One region of the Marinobacter sp. V34 genome, then DNA from elsewhere that is predicted to be linked to it. Evidence: predicted binding sites of a transcription regulator. Region 1 holds the regulator's gene; each other region holds the start of a gene.
What was found. Region 1 encodes sigma-54, which starts transcription at its own class of promoters, with help from an activator protein. Its sites were predicted from a motif close to ANTGGCATNNANNTTGCTNT; they were not measured.

Region 1 (4,397 bases):
TGCTCTGGTACTAACGCTGACCGTTGGCATGCCATTCGCTGCCGCCTTTGACCTGGAGTCCGACCAACCCATCACGGTCAACGCCGATAACGCACGGCTCGACGAAGGTCAGGGCATTGCAACCTATACCGGTTCCGTTGAAATGAGCCAGGGCGATGCCAACCTTATGGCGGACAAGGTTGTACTTCACCGGGATGAAAACGGCGTCAGTCGCATTGAAGCCACCGGTACCCCGGCACGCTATCGCCAGCCTGCCATGGAAGGCCAGGGTGAAACCGACGCTCGCGCCCTGACCATCACCTGGTCCGCCTCCGACAACCGGGTCACCTTTAAGCGCGAAGCCGTGATTGAACAGGGCGGCAACCTGTTCCGCGGTGACGTGATTCATTACGACAGCGCCGAGCGCGTGGTAACTGCGGAAGGCGCCGCTGACCAGGGCGATGGCAGCGGTCGCGTCGAAATGGTCATCCAGCCGCGCGGCAACTCCGGCAGCAATTCAGATAACCCTAACGGACAGGATACCGATGGCAGTTCTCAGGGCCAGTAACCTCGCAAAAAGCTACAAGCAGAAGAAGGTCGTCATCGACGTTTCCCTGGAAATTCGCAGTGGCGAGATCGTCGGTCTGCTTGGCCCCAATGGCGCGGGCAAAACAACGTGCTTCTACATGATTGTTGGCCTGGTCCCCGCCGACAATGGTCGCATCACCATCGACAATCAGGACATAACGCCACTACCCATGCATGGCCGAGCCCGAAAAGGAATCGGCTACCTGCCCCAGGAAGCCTCCGTGTTCCGCAAGCTCACCGTGCGCGACAACATACTGGCTATCCTGGAAACCCGCCGCGAACTCAAGCGAGCGGACCGAGAGGCCAAGTTAGAGGAACTGCTTGAAGAGTTTCACATCACCCACATCCGCGATAGCGTTGGCATGGCCCTTTCAGGGGGGGAGCGTCGGCGGGTGGAAATCGCCCGCGCGTTGGCGATGGAGCCGGCGTTCATCTTGCTGGACGAACCTTTCGCCGGGGTCGACCCCATCTCAGTGAGCGACATCAAGCAGATCATCCGGCACCTGCGGGACAAGGGCATCGGCGTACTGATCACCGACCACAATGTGCGGGAAACCCTCGATATCTGCGAGAATGCCTACATTGTCAGTGGCGGCCACATCATTGCCTCTGGCAACTCGGACGATATACTGGCCAACCAGCAGGTCAAAGAAGTGTATCTGGGCAACGAGTTTCGCCTGTAGTACACTCGGCAAAGAACTTGCTTGGCGCGGCAAGTAGCCAGCATACAAAGAGTTTTTGTGCAACCCCGGCTCCAGAGAGCGCCCGAGTGACGCAAAGAGAGAGCCTGAGTGACGGAAGAGAGAGACCGAGTGACGGATCCTGAACCATGGTTATGAAAGCCTCATTACAGTTAAAGCTGGGCCAAAGCCTGACCATGACGCCCCAGCTGCAACAGGCTATCAGGCTTCTGCAGCTCTCCACCCTGGATCTCCAGCAGGAAATCCAGCAAGCATTGGAATCCAACCCAATGCTGGAAACCTCGGAAGACGACGACAACCAGAATCCGGAATCAACGGACAGTGACAACGAATCCTCTGAAACTGCGTCGGCCGAGGAATCCAACACCACCTCCGACACCGCAACGGAGTGGGACGAATCCGAGAACGGGCCTGACTGGTCATCCGAAACGGACAGCCCCGACACCATTCCCGACGACCTTCCCGTCGACACCGCCTGGGATGACATTTACCAGTCAGCGCCCGCTTCAGCGGCCCGTAACGACGACGAAAACGACCACGACTTCGAGACCCGCAACTCCCCCACAGAGACACTTCAGGACCACCTGGAATGGCAACTGAATCTGACGCCCATGAGCGAGCGGGATCAGGCCATCGCCCACGCCCTGATGGATGCGGTTGATAACCACGGCTACCTGACCTCTCCGCTTGAGGAAATTCATTCAGGTATGGTGGACGAAGCCGATGAAGACCCGTTGGAACTGGACGAAGTGGAAGCCGTTCTTCACCGTCTTCAGCACTTCGACCCACCTGGCGTATTCGCCCGTAATCTGCAGGAATGCCTGCTGATCCAGCTAAACCAACTGCCCCCGGAAACGCCTTGGCTGGCCCAGGCGCGACTGGTGATCACCCACTATATAAACCTGCTGGGCAATCGCGATTACGCCCAACTGTTGCGCCGCAGTCGCCTGAAAGAAGAACAGCTACGGGACGTGCTGGCGCTTATTACCGGGCTGAACCCGCGCCCTGGCGACACGCTGGACCAGGGCGAGCCAGACTACGTCATACCTGATGTGATCGTGCGCAAACACAATGAGCGCTGGCGCGTGGAACTGAATCCTGAAATTGCACCGCGCATTCGTGTGAATGCAAGCTATGCTTCTCTTATAAAGCGTGCGGACAGCAGTGCCGACAACACTTACCTGCGAGACCAGTTGCAGGAAGCAAAGTGGTTCATCAAGAGCCTGCAAAGCCGCAACGAAACCCTACTCAAGGTGGCCACGCGCATTGTCGAGCACCAGCAGGGATTCCTGGATCATGGCGAGGAAGCCATGAAACCATTGATTCTCTCTGATATTGCCCAGGCGGTGGAAATGCACGAGTCGACCATTTCAAGGGTCACCACCCAGAAGTACATGCACACACCGCGGGGCATATTTGAACTTAAGTATTTTTTCTCAAGCCATGTTAGTACCGACGAGGGTGGAGAGTGCTCATCCACGGCAATCCGCGCGATGATCAAGAAACTGATTGCGACGGAAACTCCGAAAAAGCCATTGAGCGATAGCAAAATTGCAGCCATGCTAGGAGACCAGGGTATCAAGGTGGCTAGACGAACCGTGGCCAAGTATCGCGAGGCAATGCACATTCCTCCGTCCAACGAGCGAAAACGATTGGTGTAGGAAGCGTCTGTTCCCGGCCTCACGGGGAGAGCCCTTTCCTGAAAGTATACCGCCTGCAGCATAACGCTGTGGCACACAGCTGGCATCCTGACGGGTGCCGGCAAGCTGAAAACAGGAGAAGCCTATGCAACTCAATATTTCAGGCCATCACGTAGAACTGACTCCCGCACTGAAAGATTACGTATCAGGCAAATTTGAAAAGCTTGAGCGGCACTTCGACCATATCAGCAATTGCCAGGTTACCCTTGAGGTGGAAAAAGTGCGCCAGATGGCGGAAGCTACGCTTCACGTGATAGGTGGTGAGATTCACGCAAAGGCCGAAAACAGCGATATGTACGCTGCCATTGACGCATTGGTAGACAAGCTGGACAGGCAGATCCTGAAGCACAAAGAAAAGAACGTAGACCGGATGCATGGGAACGGCGCCCGCTAGGACGACTCCCCCTGCATGACAGTTAATCGAGCTGCGGCACTGGCTTACCAGGCAACACGTGCCGCAGCCTTTTTTTACGGAACTGCAGTCGATTCATGACCGACACATCCCTGACTATCGAGAACATTCTCGCGCCGGAGCTGACCCTTTGCCGGGTGCCTACGTCCAGCAAAAAGCGGGTTATGGAAACCATTGCCGAGCAGATCCAACAGCACGACTCTTTGCTCAGCGACACCGAGATATTCAACAACCTGGTCGCTCGCGAGCGGCTTGGAAGCACAGGTATCGGACAAGGCATTGCGATCCCCCACTGTCGCCTGGAAGGGCTGGATCACGTGGTCGGCGCTTTGCTGACCCTGGAAGAAGGCGTTGCGTTCGATGCCATCGACAATCAGCCGGTGGACCTCGTCTTTACCCTGATCGTCCCCAAGGAAGCCACCAGCGAGCATCTTGAGCTTTTGAGCCAGCTTGCTGAAAAGTTCAACGAGCGCGCATTCTGCGACCAACTGCGTCAGTGCACCGATGCAGCCTCTCTTTATCGCCGGATGACAGCCGAGACAAGCTGAATAACTCCATATCCAAGGTGAACGGGCTATGAAACTGATCATCGTCAGCGGCCGATCAGGTTCCGGGAAAAGTACCGCGTTACACGTTCTCGAAGACCTGGGCTATTACTGCATCGACAACCTGCCCATTGGCCTGCTGTTCCCTCTCACACAGGAAGCCACCAACCAGAATTCTCCCGGCCGGCTGGGAAAGATGGCTGTCAGCATCGACGCCCGCAACCTTTCCGGAGAACTGAGCAACTTCGAGAATATCTACCGCAGCCTTCAGGATACCGGCGTCACCATAGAAATCATTTATCTGGACGCCGATGAACAATCCCTGTTGCAACGCTTCCATGCCACGCGCCGGAAACACCCGCTGAGTGATGACAAAACCTCCTTGCGGGAGGCCATCGGTAACGAGAAGAAGCTTCTGGAGCCCCTTTCCAAGCTGGCGGACCTTTACATCGATACCACCGGGCTGTCCATG
Region 2 (4,397 bases), on a different contig from region 1:
ATAGGGTACGCGGATCGCTGCCTCAAGCTTGCTGGTGAAACCGTACTTCAGAGACATCGCGCCGACGAAAATATCACGCTGGATTTCCGAAATGTTAATCAGCCCTATGAGCAGGGCCGGTATTACCGTGTAACCTTCCACGGCGACGGTCGTTGAGTTGCTATGGGCATGAGAAAAAGACGGTTCAATGGTAAACCGCCCCGGCCGGGTCACAATGCCACGGTCTGAGGTAATGGAGGCAATATCGGTTGCAGGATCGTGCTCCTCTTCAGGTGCTGTTACTGACGTGCCGCCATCCGTTGATGCTGTATTCCTATCCGATGGAGCAGCCTCTGCAATTAGTGGCGTCGCTGCGAATACCACAGGGACCAACCAGGGCAATTTTGTAGTCATTGGACATCTCCTGCAGTCCCCTTCGAAGTCGAAGTGGATGGTCTGTGTATAACGTGATGCTTGTCCATCAGCCGGTAAAACGAGACTCTTGAGATGTTAAGCAGTCGCGCAGCGGCGGAAATGTTGTTTTGAGCCAGCGCCAGGCTTACCGCAATTGCCCGCCGATCTGCCTGAGAGCGGAAACTGTCCAGAGATAGTTTCTCGCTCTGACCATTAAGGTCGGCAGATGACTGACCAAAGCCCATATCGTTTGGTTCAATGAACGCAGCTTGCCCGAGTAGCAAAGCCTGACGCAGCCGGTTCTGAAGCTCCCGAAGGTTACCGGGCCAGGGGTGCTCTGCAAGGCAGATAGTGGTTATTTCAGCAAGACGTTTTGGCTCCAGAGAAGACGGAGCTGCGGCCAGTATGCGATTTGCCAACTCAGGAATGTCTTCCTTGCGTGCCCTTAGAGGAGGCAGAAGGACATTTAAACTGCCGAGTCGGTAAAAAACATCACTGCGAAAATGACCCTGGGCGACTAGTTGATCAAGTGGGGTTGTGCTGGTCGCGATGACCCGGACATCCACTTTAATCGGATGGCAACCCCCAATACGTTCGATCTGGCCTTCCTGCAGGAAACGCAAAATGGCCGATTGTTGTTCCAGTTTTAGTTCATCAATGCCGACAAGTAACAGAGTGCCACCGTCGGCGGTTTCAATTCTGCCCTTGCGAGAACTCATGGCGTGAGTGAACGCGCCCTTCTCATGTCCGAACAGTTCGTTTTGAGTCAGTGAAATGGGCAAAGCGGCACAGTTGACAACAACTAAGGGTTTGAGTCTGCGGGGGGAGTGGTTGTGAATGAACGATGCGGCCGCTTCCTTTCCGGTGCCATTTTCACCGTAGATCAGTACGGGTTCCTCAGTGTGCGCGAACCTGCCAAGTAGCTCCCTCGTCTGAGTGATCGCAGGGGATTTACCCTCCAGGGCAAACTCGTGGTAGCTCACAGGCTTGTCGTGGAAAGCCCGAGACTGGAGCTCCGACATGCCCCATAGGTGGCCAAGTGCTGCATGGAGCCGTTCAGGCTGAAGGGGTATTGTGTGGTAATCCCCACAGTGGTGGTTGATAAGTCTGCAAACCTCGGGATTATAAACTTGGTCAGGCTCAAGAATGGCTACCCAGTGTTCGATCTGCAATGCTTCCAGCCAGTTGTTTACACACCCAAATTGGTCGTTGGGAACGTCGCTGAGATCGAGCACGCCAACCCGAGCACTGACGCCGGAAAGGTTGCCGTGGTGCAGTTGGGACGAGACGGTGATAGGAATCAACTGCCATTCCGGCAGTTGATTATTGCGTGTTTCTGAACTGGTGTGCTCCGCCGACAACCAAACGAGCGGTCGTTTTTCCTTCATGGCGAATCTCCAAATGAGCTCGTGTTAGGAAAACGGACTGCGAAACGTTCAGTAAATGTTGATCACGCTGGGACGGCTTGCTCCAGCCACTACTCTGTGATCGTTAATGGCTTTGTACGAAAGGTGGAGATCTCTCGGGACACTTATTCGTATTCAGATTGCATGCCAGTTTCGATACTTGTGGTGGTTTCAGAAGGTTAGAATACTAGAGCTATGTCGTAGATTAATTTCTGTAAAATTTGCCGACACAATTTAGCGCTCGTTCAGCTTTTTGCGGGTTTCCAGGCGACCTTCCCGACGGATTTCGGCGTTGTTGAAGCGGCGTTTCTCGTCGTCGGTTTCCGGCTCTACCGCAGGCACGTCCACGGGCTTGTCGTTCTCGTCCAGCGCCACGAAAGTGAAAAATGCGGAAAGGATGTGTCGGGACTCGCCGGTGTAGCTGTTTTCCGCTTCCACCCGAGCTCCGATTTCCATGGATGACCCCCAGCTACGGTTCAGGGCAAGGCTGAACAGCAGGGTATCGTTGCCCTTGGCGGGCGCGCGGAAGTGAATGGAGTCCACTGCTGCCGTGACGCAGACATGGCCGGAGTGCCGTTCCGCCACCACCAGGGCCAGACGGTCGCACTTGGCCATAATCATGCCCCCGAACACCGTCTGATGAGCGTTCATGTCATTGGGAAAAACCTTGTAGACATGTTTGTCGATGGCAGAGGCCGCAACCGGCCTGGTGGGTCTGGATGGCATCGTGTGTGCTCCCTGTGATGAACGTATCGCTACTATACCGATCAGGGCGTCTGTTTAAAGCGTTCGATGCGCTCGCCGGTTTCCGGATGACTCGACAGCATGTCGCGAAGGCTGTCCCACCGGCTAGTGCCTTCCTCGGCCTCTGGGGCGTGGTCCTCGCCATGAGCAGCCATCAGGCGCTCCATGATGGTAACGAAGTGGGTCGGGTCCAGATCGCGGTCCGTCATTGCTTTCAAGGCATAGGCGTCGGCCTCCCGTTCCATGTCACGGGAGTAGGACAGGCTCATCATGACCGCCGGAACCACTACGGTTGCGTCGGAAAACGCAGACAGGTCACCGGTCATCATCACGATCAGCCAGAAAGTCAGTGACGATTGCACCATGCCTTTCATGCCATGGTTATGGGCGACATGACCGATTTCATGGGCGAGGATGGCGGTCAGTTCGTTATCATCCTCGGCGAGGTTCACCAGATCGTCCGTGAAGATCATCGTGCCGTCCGGCAATGCCATGGCGTTGGCGCCGATGGCGGGAGACGAGCGGAAAATCACTCTCAGATTCTTGCTCGCCACTGGCGTCAGGAAAGGCTCGAAGTGGGCCTGCAACGCCTGTTGGCGTTTCTCTGAAAGCGCAGAAGGTTCAAGCCAGGTGCTGTCCAGCGTGGTGAGTGTGGAGTCGCCAACCTGCTCCGCTATACTGTTCGGGAGCGCATTGGCCACGGCCTGGGCCGCCCAGGGCACGCCCCAGACAAACGCAGCACCTGTGGTCGCAACCGTGACGACGACTGCGACCAGAATCAGCCCCAGGTGATTTTCCAGAGCGTGCAGCAGGCGATTGCCACGGCCTCGACGGGATTGCCGGCTAAGCTGATCCACTGCGGCATTGTCCCCGGTTTCGAAGACTCCATCGTCAGGCAGGTGGAGGTAGCGGGGCGTGCTGCCAATCCGAGGTGATATCGTCACATCGTCGGGTGAGAGGCGCAGTCGGGTGTCTCCCGCATCAACGATGATCACGCCAGCGGCGGAGCGCAATACTGCGCCCCGCCGGCTGGAGTCGTTACCCGAATAGAACTGGCCTTCGATCGTGACTTCAGATGGCGGCGAAGTCGACATCGAAGGCATCCCCCAGTTCCTGTCCCAACGCGCTGGTGCGGTTCTGCTCGGCTGCGACGAAGTGGTTCAGGTCACCACTGATCATCATAGCTGTGCAGGACGCCCGGTACCTTGCCATGCGCACTTTGGCCCAGGGTGTGAAAAGGCCAAGGGTGAGGACAACGAAGAAGCTGTTGGACAGGTAAATCCACACCATCTGCATCGGTTGCAGGCGGGATTCAAAGCCGTGACGGTCGAGGTGAACGGCATTGAGGAAGAGGTTCGAAATGCCAGCCATGAAATAGCCGAACAGTGTCAGGTAGCCAGCACCGGCAATAATCGACCCGACGGTAAAGCCGACATAGCGCATGGCGAGGAATGCGGCAACACCGAAGGCAATGGCGATCAGCAGACCTTTTCCGAAGAAACGGTAGTAGGATCCGGTATCGGCTTTGAGTGCGAACTCGGTGGTGCCGTATCGGCTGCCGTTAGCGATGAATTCGTGGGTTTTCTTCATCACCAGTGGGGTAAGCAGCAACAGGGTCAGCAGGTTCAGCAGTGGCCACACAAACGCCACCATAAAGGCCTGGCCATAACGGCCCTGAAAGTCGAAGCGGATGTTGCGATAGGCACTGTTGACGGCATTGAACCGCAGCGAGCGCACCATGATCCAGGGTACGAGGGGGATAAATGCGATGGCGAAGACCACTGCGGCTTCAACATACATCTCGGAAAGCACCACGTAGACAACCAGGACAGCCAGGGCAATCAATCGACCTTT
Region 3 (4,397 bases), on a different contig from region 1:
CCTCAAGGGTATGCGCCCGCTGGCGGTGTTGCCGGACAACATCACCACGGATCACCTGTCGCCATCCAACGCCATCCTGATGGACAGCGCAGCCGGTGAATACCTGCATAAAATGGGCGTGCCGGAGGAAGACTTTAACTCCTACGCCACCCATAGGGGCGATCACCTGACTGCTCAGCGCGCCACCTTTGCAAACCCGAAACTGTTCAACGAAATGGTTCGGGACGAGAGCGGCAAGGTGAAACAGGGCTCCCTGGCAAGGGTTGAGCCGGAAGGCAAGGTCACCCGTATGTGGGAAGCCATCGAAACCTACATGGAACGGAAGCAGCCGCTGATTATCATCGCCGGCGCCGACTATGGTCAGGGATCTTCCCGTGACTGGGCGGCCAAGGGCGTGGCCCTGGCGGGCGTGGAAGCCATCGTCGCCGAAGGCTTTGAACGCATTCACCGCACCAATCTCGTCGGCATGGGCGTTATGCCCCTGCAGTTCGAGGAAGGCACCACGCGGCAAACCCTGGGTATTGATGGTACTGAAACCTATGACGTAGAGGGCACAGCTGCACCGCGTGCACAACTCACTCTGGTTATCCACCGCAACAATGGCAGCACCGAGCGCGTTCCTGTGATATGCCGTTTGGATACCGCCGAGGAAGTGTCCATTTACAGTGCCGGTGGTGTGCTTCAACGCTTTGCCGAGGACTTCCTGCAATCGGAGGGCGCCGCATGACCCGCTCGCCCCAGATCAAAGTCCCCGCCACCTACATGCGTGGCGGCACTAGCAAGGGCGTGTTCTTTCGGTTGAAGGATTTGCCGGAAGCGGCACAAATCCCGGGCGAAGCCCGGGATAAACTCCTGCTGCGTGTGATCGGCAGCCCGGACCCTTACCAGAAACAGATAGACGGCATGGGCGGTGCTACCTCCAGCACCAGCAAAACCGTGATCCTGGCCGAGCCGACACAACCGGACCACGACGTGGACTACCTGTTTGGTCAGGTGTCCATCGACAAACCGTTCGTGGACTGGAGCGGCAACTGCGGCAACCTTACCGCCGCTGTCGGTGCGTTTGCGATCAATGGTGGCTTTGTGGCCAAAGATCGCGTTCCGGAAAACGGCACCTGTACGGTCCGTATCTGGCAGGCCAATATTCGTAAAACCATTGTGGCTCAGGTACCGATCACCAACGGTGAAGTGCAGGAAACCGGTGATTTCGAACTGGACGGCGTGACCTTTCCGGCTGCCGAAGTTCAGGTGGAATTCATGGACCCTGCCGATGGCGAAGGCGCCATGTTCCCCACTGGCAATCTGGTGGATGACCTGGACGTGCCCGGTGTTGGCACCCTCAAGGCCACCATGATCAATGCCGGCATTCCCACCATCTTCCTGAATGCAGAAGACATTGGCTACAAGGGCACGGAACTGCAGGACGACATCAACAGCAATCCCGAGGCCCTGGCGATGTTTGAAACCATCCGTGCCCACGGTGCCGTCAAAATGGGACTGATTCAGTCCGTGGAAGAGGCCGCCAGCCGCCAGCACACGCCCAAGGTAGCGTTTGTGGCAAAGCCGTCTGACTATGTGTCTTCCAGTGGCAAAGCCATTGAGGCAGGGCATGTGGACGTGCTGGTGCGGGCCCTTTCCATGGGTAAACTCCACCACGCGATGATGGGAACAGCAGCCGTTGCTATTGCCACCGCGGCTGCCGTACCGGGAACTCTGGTTAACTTAGCCGCTGGCGGCGGTGACAGAACCTCGGTGACCTTCGGCCACCCATCAGGCACCTTGCAGGTTGGTGCGGAAGCCAGCCTGGTCAACGGCCAGTGGACAGCCACCAAAGCCATCATGAGCCGCAGCGCGCGAGTGCTTATGGAAGGTTGGGTAAGGGTGCCCGGGGATTCGTTCGTGTTGTAGAGATGTCCCGGTAACTTATAGTGAGGGAAGTTTGTCGGATTACGGCCTGGTGGACGTAATCCGACAACGGTACCTAAGCCTTTCTACTACGTCGATTCAGCCCAAATCCCAACATGCCGAGTCCCATCAGGACCAGCGTGCTGGGTTCTGGGACTGGGGTTGGGTCTACCGGTGTGATGACACTTCCGCCTTCAAAATCATTGTTGTCGGTATCCGATAGAAAACTGAAGGTTCCAGCGAACGTAAGATCACCGAAATCAATGGCCATCGTGGTGAACAGGTCATTATAGAAGATCCCGTCAATCGACAGCTTATCGGAGTATTCCACATTCACCGTGGCTCCATCTGCAATATCATTGCTTCCGGTAAGCGTGAAGGGCTTGCCTAGTGCGGAGTTGGGTGACATAGATGTGGAGCTGACGATGTCAAAAATGGTATTACCCGGGCGGCCATTAATCAGGATATTAGTCACGCCACCGAGTTGGTTTTGGATATCCGAGGTGAATGTAAACGGGTTGCTAAAGGTGTCACCATTCATAGTGAGGCTCCAGCCACTGCCCGCAGCTTCGCCATAGTTTGACGAACCCACGGTGCCGTCGAAGCTGACAGTTTCGCAGGTCAGGCTGTCGAAACAGGTGGTCACTTCCATACCATTCATCAACGAGCCGTTGGTAGTAAACCCCGTCAGTGCATCGGTATTGTACAGGGTACCGTCGGTATTACTGACGTTCACGATCGGAGCTGCATAGGCATTGCCAGCCATTGCGAGCGCGAGGCACGGGCCCCAAAATATTCTATTGCTAAATCCTTTCATGTGTTGTTCTCCTTGGCTTTCACAAATTTTCGCGTGCGCATCCCCTGAATACCGGCATGCGAAATTCCAATAAGAAAAAATAGTGCCAATAGCAAAAATAAAAATATAAAACAGATGCTTAAATATTAATTATTTCTTGTTGTAACGAATTTGAGACAACAGGTGTATAGAAACTCAACACCTGACACTGAAATAACACACCCCGGCCCCTCTGGCCCGGTGTCAACATAATTTACGCACTACTTGACTAAACCAGCGTTCAAGTGAGTCTTTAATTCTGAGTTAACTATAAAAAAACGTATTTAAACATTTTTGTTCTAATGGAATCAGTATTCACGCAGCATAAGCGCACATGACGCCACAAGCGATTCATTTGAGCCTTTTCAATGTCGAATATGCTTACACTTTTATTTAAATACCACGTAAATTTTAATATTAAGTGCCTGAAAAATAATAATTTTTAAATTCTGGTATGGATGATGCTCCTAACCCGGTACCGCTGACGCGCTGGCTTTAATTCCAGTTGCCAGCGCCCACAGTCAAGGAGAGATAATTATGAACACAGCACTAAAAAGAACAGTTCTATCAACGCTCGTTGTCCCCTTTGCACTAGCTGCTCAATCTGCCAGTGCAGATATGATTATCGAGTGGGGGTATGACGTCGATAGCAACTTCGAGAACGTCATGTTCTCTCCGGCAGACGGAGATAACGACGGCAGTCAGGTTGTAAATGATAACTTCGTGTCATGGGGCGGTGATGCCGATGATCGGTCTTCTGTCGCGATTGAAGATGTATCTTCGGGAGGTGGTCTTTTCACCAATGTGAACACCGTAGATGGTGGAACATTTACCCACGACAACAATGTTATCAGTGCGGATTATCAAGCGCTGACAAACTTCGATCTGACATCCACGCTGACACTGACGCCAGTTGATCCTGCTGGCCCATCGCTACCTCCAACCTCCCTGACCTTCATGAGCTTCTTTAGTGAAACAATCAACAGGGATAACCCTGCGAACTGTGGTTTTACATCAACCTCAGGTTGCGATGATATTTTCACCATTGATAATTTTGACGATCTAGGTGCCGTGGATAATGGTGCAGGCGGCTTTGAGTTCGCCCAGTCGTTCACCATTGATGACTATATGTATACCGTGTTCCTTGAGGTGGCAGGCCTGGCTGTTCTGGATGACGATGCCTGTACAACGGCGGGCGCTTCACCTGGATGTGTTGGTCTCCTGACTTTAGAGGACACTGAAAACACCTTTGATACCAGTTTCCGTATCACGGCTTCAAAGGTACCAGAGCCAGGCACCCTGGCACTGCTGGGACTCGGTCTCGCTGGACTTGGTCTGTCACGTCGGAAAAAAGCAGCAAAGGCATAACGCCTGAATAGTCAGAACGTTTAAATAACGGTACTGATAAAAGAAGCCCCCGCCAAAGAAGCGGGGGTTTTTTTATTCAGTATCTGGTTTTGCTGGCAGGTAGCGTCCACTGTCGGTAATCAGCGACCAGACATCCGGACGACGCCTCTTTATACCGTCAATCAGTGATGCTGCTTCGGTGAAGGCCGGGCGGCGGAGGCCGTGATATTCCAGGACGGGACCTACGTGATCGAATTCCACGCCAAATCGCTTTAAGAGGCGCAGCTGTGCTGGCTCCATAACTGCCATC
Region 4 (4,397 bases), on a different contig from region 1:
ACTGCGATTGGGGCCCATGTCACGGCGGAAATCCACCACTTCGTAAATCGACACCGGGCGGCCGAAGCCTTTCACCGTGATCTCGCCCTTGTCGCGGCACATGATGCGGTCCTTGATCAACGAAAAGGTTTCGTAGGAGATCAGGATTTCACCGGGTTCAGCCAGTGATTCCAGGCGGCTGGCCAGGTTCACTTCCTTACCGATGATGGTGTAGTCCATGCGGTTCTCTGCACCGAAGTTGCCGACGGTTGTATAGCCAGTGCTGATGCCCATGCGGATTTCCAGCGGTGTCTTGATGCCCTGGCTGCGCCATTTCTGCCGCATTATTTTCATGTGTTTGCGCATTTCCACCGCCATGGATACACAGGCGAAAGCGTCTTCCTTCTGGCCCCGGCTGGTGGGGTCGCCGAAGAAAATCATGATGGAGTCGCCAACGAACTTATCGATGGTGCCGCCGTATTTGAGTGCCACTTCCGACATTTCGTTGAAGTAGTGGTTCAGCAGTTCGGTTAGTGCTTCCGGCTCCATCTCTTCGGACAGTTCTGTAAAGCCCTTGATGTCGGAGAAGAAGACTGCCAGCTTCTTACGTTGCGTTTCCAGCCGCACGTCCCTTTCACCGGTAAAGATGGACTGCCATACCTGTGGTGACAGATACTTGGACAGTTTGTGGGACAGGGCAATGGATTGCTCCCGTTGATTCTGGATCTGGGTTTTTGCCATCATCAGCGCACGAGCCTGCTGATGGGAATAGAATGCTGTCACACAGATGTAGAGGCCGGTGGCACAGATCGCAATAATGCTGGTGATCATCGGTGACTGCAGCGATTCGGCAGGCCCCACGATGGCAACGCCGATAGCGCCGCAAGCGGTCATGATCATGGTGCCGAACAGCCACTGGCGAATGCCGCCTACAATCAGGCAGCTGAACATCAGCATCAGCGTCACGGCGACTGAGGGTATGGCAATCAACCCAATGCAACCGACGAATCCGCCCCCGATGGCACAATCCGTCAACAGCATTTTCTGGCGAATACGGGATGAACTACGGAGAAAGGTCCGCCGGGTTAGTTGGTGGGCAATGTGCGGCCAGGTCAGGGCGCCTGAAAGCAACCACAGCATCCACAGGCCGAAGACGTCTTGCAACACGCCCGAAACAATAATGCCGGCCGTCGCCGTATACGCCAGTATCCTGCCGTTGTAATCCGGCATGGGCGGGATGGCAATCGGATGGTTCTGCGAGTCAAGTACGGAGGCCTTGCTGGCACTGGTACTGGCGTTACGCAGGTCGATCGGTGCGCTCATCATTCAGAAACGGATCCGCCCGATAAGCATATCCCTGAACATCACCCAATCGCCCATCAGGCTGTACAGTGGGTGTTTGAAAGTGGCGGGCCGGTTTTTCTCAAAACCATAGTGGCCAACCCAGGCAAACCCATAGCCGATGATGGGCAGGAGCAACAGATAGAGGAACTTGGCCGTTACGATGGCATAGAGTGCAACGAGGATAACCAGTAGGCTGCCGACGAAGTGAAGTCTGCGGCAGTTCACATCGCTATGTTCTTCAAGATAATACGGATAGAAGTCCGCGAAATTGCGGAATGTTTGTTGTTGGCTCATAGGGCGTCTACCGGCTCGCTTATCGTTTTTTGAGGTAGATAGTACTCTCTGATAGTGGAAAGTACTTAGACTAAAGACTAACAGTAAACCATCTGTCCCACAATTCATACGGTCGTTTGGCCCGAACTGACGTATTGAAATCAACCACAGCGAGGCGATATGACAGCAGTAATGGATGCCCTGTTAAAACGATCTTCAGAGCCACGCCTGGAGGCGCCAGCGCCTGACCCGGCAACACTTGAAAAGGCTTTTGCGTGTGCCGCCAGGGCACCGGACCATGCGCTACTACGGCCCTGGCGATACCTGATTATTGAAGGAGACGAGGCATTAAACGCCCTGGGTGAATTGTTTGCCGCTACCTGCGGCGACGGGGCCTCGGAAAAGGAACGGGAAAAGCTTCGCAAGAAGGCATTGCGGGCGCCGATGGTGATTGTTGGGATTGCGTCCTACCAGCCCCATCCCAAAGTGCCGGAGATCGAGCAGTCCATGTCGGCCGCGGTGGGTATGGGGTATTTGTTGCTGGCTCTGGAATCTGCCGGGTTCGGTGGTATGTGGCGTACCGGGGTTTTGGCGTACAACCCAGCCATCGCACGAAGCTTGGGGTTGGACGACAATGAGATTATAACCGGGTTCCTCTATACCGGCAGCGTAAGTACGAACAAGCCTGCTGTACCCAGGCCTGAGCAGAACGACTTTGTCAGGCGCTGGCCCCGCTAGTTGCCGCCGTGTTGCCCCCCGCTTCCGGCGCGGGGGAAATCCCTTGCCGCTTTAGGTCCTTTATCTACGATTCGAATACGTCGATACCTGCTTCAGCCCCCATCCTGCAACAACTCCTGAAAACTGGCATTGCGATTGCTTTTACCTCCGCAAGAACGCACAAACGGCAAAACGACCAACGCCGTGTGCAGGAACCGGAGGCACTATGGCAATTTCCCTGGACAAAGCATTAGGCATTCATCAACACGCCCTGGAAGGCCGGGTTAAACGTGCGGAGGTGTTGGCCAACAACCTCGCCAACGCAGACACACCGGGCTATAAGGCACGAGATGTGGATTTCCAGGCGATGATGCAGAAGGCTCAGGACAGCATGAGCGGTTTTGGCATGAGCCGAACCCACGAGTCTCACATGGATACATCGCCTATGGGCGATGACAGCGAGTTGCTCTATCGGGTACCGCATCAGCCGTCGGTGGACGGTAACACGGTGGATGCCCAGCAGGAGCAGACCCGCTTCATGCGTAATGCCATGGATTACCAGGCCAGTTTCCAGTTCCTGGACGGAAAGGTTTCAGGCATCAAAAAAGCACTGACCAGCCAGTAGGCCGGGCGTAGCCATTAACTGAGGAGCACCATCATGTCCCTGGGTAATATTTTCGACATCGCCGGTTCTGGTATGACCGCCCAGTCGCTGCGGCTGAACACCACTGCGTCCAACATCGCTAACGCGGAGACGGCCAGTTCCAGTACCGACCAGACCTATCGCGCCCGCAAACCTGTTTTCGCAGCCATTCAGCAGTCGATGCTGAATCCCTCTCAGCAGGGCATGGCGTTTGGGAGTGATCAGGGCCCGGGCGCAGGTGTGCGGGTTGAAGGCATCGTCGAGAGCGATGCCGAGCTGCAGATGCGCTACGAGCCTGATCACCCTGCCGCGAACGAAGATGGGTACGTGTTCTACCCCAACGTCAACGTGGTTGAAGAGATGGCGGACATGATGTCGTCGTCGCGCAGCTTCCAGATGAACGTGGACATTATGAACAGCGCCAAATCCATGATGCAGCGTATCCTGACCCTGGGTCAGCAGTAACCGAGCGAGGATTGAATCATGAGCGTAGTGAATAACACGACAGACGCTTCGGGTGTGCTGAGCCAGTATCGAGTGCAACAGGACGAGGCTAAGAGCGGAAGTGAGCTCGGCAAGAACGAGTTCATGGAGTTGATGATCGCGCAGCTCAAGAACCAGAACCCTCTCGAGCCTCAGGACAACGGCGAATTCATCTCCCAGTTGGCGCAGTTCAGCTCCCTGGAGGAAATGCAGAGCCTGTCCGGCAGTGTCGACGATATGGCCAGCCAGTTCCGCTCCACCCAGGCACTGCAGGCCTCCTCAATGGTCGGGCGTACCGTGTTGGCGCCGTCATCCATAGGTGTGCTTGGCGCGGATGGTGAGATTTCCGGCAACGTGTCGGTTCCTGCCACCACGTCGGGGCTGAGAATTTCCATCGAAAATGAGTCCGGTGAACGGGTGCGGCAAATTGATATGGGCGAGCAACAGCCCGGCCAGACCGCCTTTAGCTGGGACGGCAAAGATGGCAACGGCAACAGTTTGCCACCCGGACGCTATAAGGTGGTAGCAGAGGCTTCATACCCCGGCGGGCTTGAGCAGCTGGGCACCATGGTCAGCGCCAATGTCGACAGCGTCTCGCTGGGGCAGGGCGGCAGCATTACCCTGAATCTGGCTGGCATGGGCTCTATTGCCCTGTCGGACGTTGAACAGATCAATTAATTGAAACCGGTGAAACAGTAAGAGGTGAAGTATGGCTTTCAATACAGGTCTTAGCGGCTTAAGGGCGTCATCGGTTGATCTGGATGTCACCGGTAACAACATTGCCAACGCGAGCACAGTAGGCTTCAAGAGCAGTCAGGCACAGTTTGGTGACCTGTACGCCAGTGGTTTCCTGAGTGCCGGCACCAATCCGATTGGGGACGGTGTGCGGGTACAGGATGTAAAGCAGAACTTTGGGCAGGGCAATATCAGTTTCACCGACAACGGCCTGGACCTTGCC

Region 2: AC0B60_RS10170 (sigma 54-interacting transcriptional regulator) is a predicted target of sigma-54. The motif match lies at 1,932-1,951, and genes of this name have one in related genera.
Region 3: AC0B60_RS08970 (PEP-CTERM sorting domain-containing protein) is a predicted target of sigma-54. The motif match lies at 2,793-2,812, and genes of this name have one in related genera.
Region 4: flgB (flagellar basal body rod protein FlgB) is a predicted target of sigma-54. The motif match lies at 2,457-2,476, and genes of this name have one in related genera.

What each region holds. Positions count from the first base shown of each region.
Region 1 is NZ_JBUPZY010000003.1:389,039-393,435, forward strand. It holds gene lptA (lipopolysaccharide transport periplasmic protein LptA) at 1-547, shown strand, start outside; gene lptB (LPS export ABC transporter ATP-binding protein) at 525-1,250, shown strand; gene AC0B60_RS07285 (RNA polymerase factor sigma-54) at 1,403-2,929, shown strand; gene hpf (ribosome hibernation promoting factor) at 3,054-3,362, shown strand; gene ptsN (PTS IIA-like nitrogen regulatory protein PtsN) at 3,458-3,928, shown strand; gene rapZ (RNase adapter RapZ) at 3,957-4,397, shown strand, end outside.
Region 2 is NZ_JBUPZY010000005.1:102,520-106,916, reverse strand. It holds gene AC0B60_RS10175 (transporter) at 1-393, opposite strand, end outside; gene AC0B60_RS10170 (sigma 54-interacting transcriptional regulator) at 390-1,781, opposite strand; gene AC0B60_RS10165 (acyl-CoA thioesterase) at 2,034-2,525, opposite strand; gene AC0B60_RS10160 (M48 family metallopeptidase) at 2,567-3,637, opposite strand; gene AC0B60_RS10155 (YjgN family protein) at 3,615-4,397, opposite strand, start outside.
Region 3 is NZ_JBUPZY010000004.1:275,701-280,097, reverse strand. It holds gene acnD (Fe/S-dependent 2-methylisocitrate dehydratase AcnD) at 1-727, shown strand, start outside; gene prpF (2-methylaconitate cis-trans isomerase PrpF) at 724-1,908, shown strand; gene AC0B60_RS08970 (PEP-CTERM sorting domain-containing protein) at 1,982-2,722, opposite strand; gene AC0B60_RS08965 (THxN family PEP-CTERM protein) at 3,278-4,108, shown strand; gene AC0B60_RS08960 (PEP-CTERM/exosortase system-associated acyltransferase) at 4,181-4,397, opposite strand, start outside.
Region 4 is NZ_JBUPZY010000007.1:242,274-246,670, reverse strand. It holds gene AC0B60_RS13545 (adenylate/guanylate cyclase domain-containing protein) at 1-1,305, opposite strand, end outside; gene AC0B60_RS13540 (Mpo1-like protein) at 1,306-1,617, opposite strand; gene AC0B60_RS13535 (nitroreductase family protein) at 1,777-2,334, shown strand; gene flgB (flagellar basal body rod protein FlgB) at 2,540-2,938, shown strand; gene flgC (flagellar basal body rod protein FlgC) at 2,972-3,421, shown strand; gene AC0B60_RS13520 (flagellar hook assembly protein FlgD) at 3,440-4,117, shown strand; gene AC0B60_RS13515 (flagellar hook protein FlgE) at 4,149-4,397, shown strand, end outside.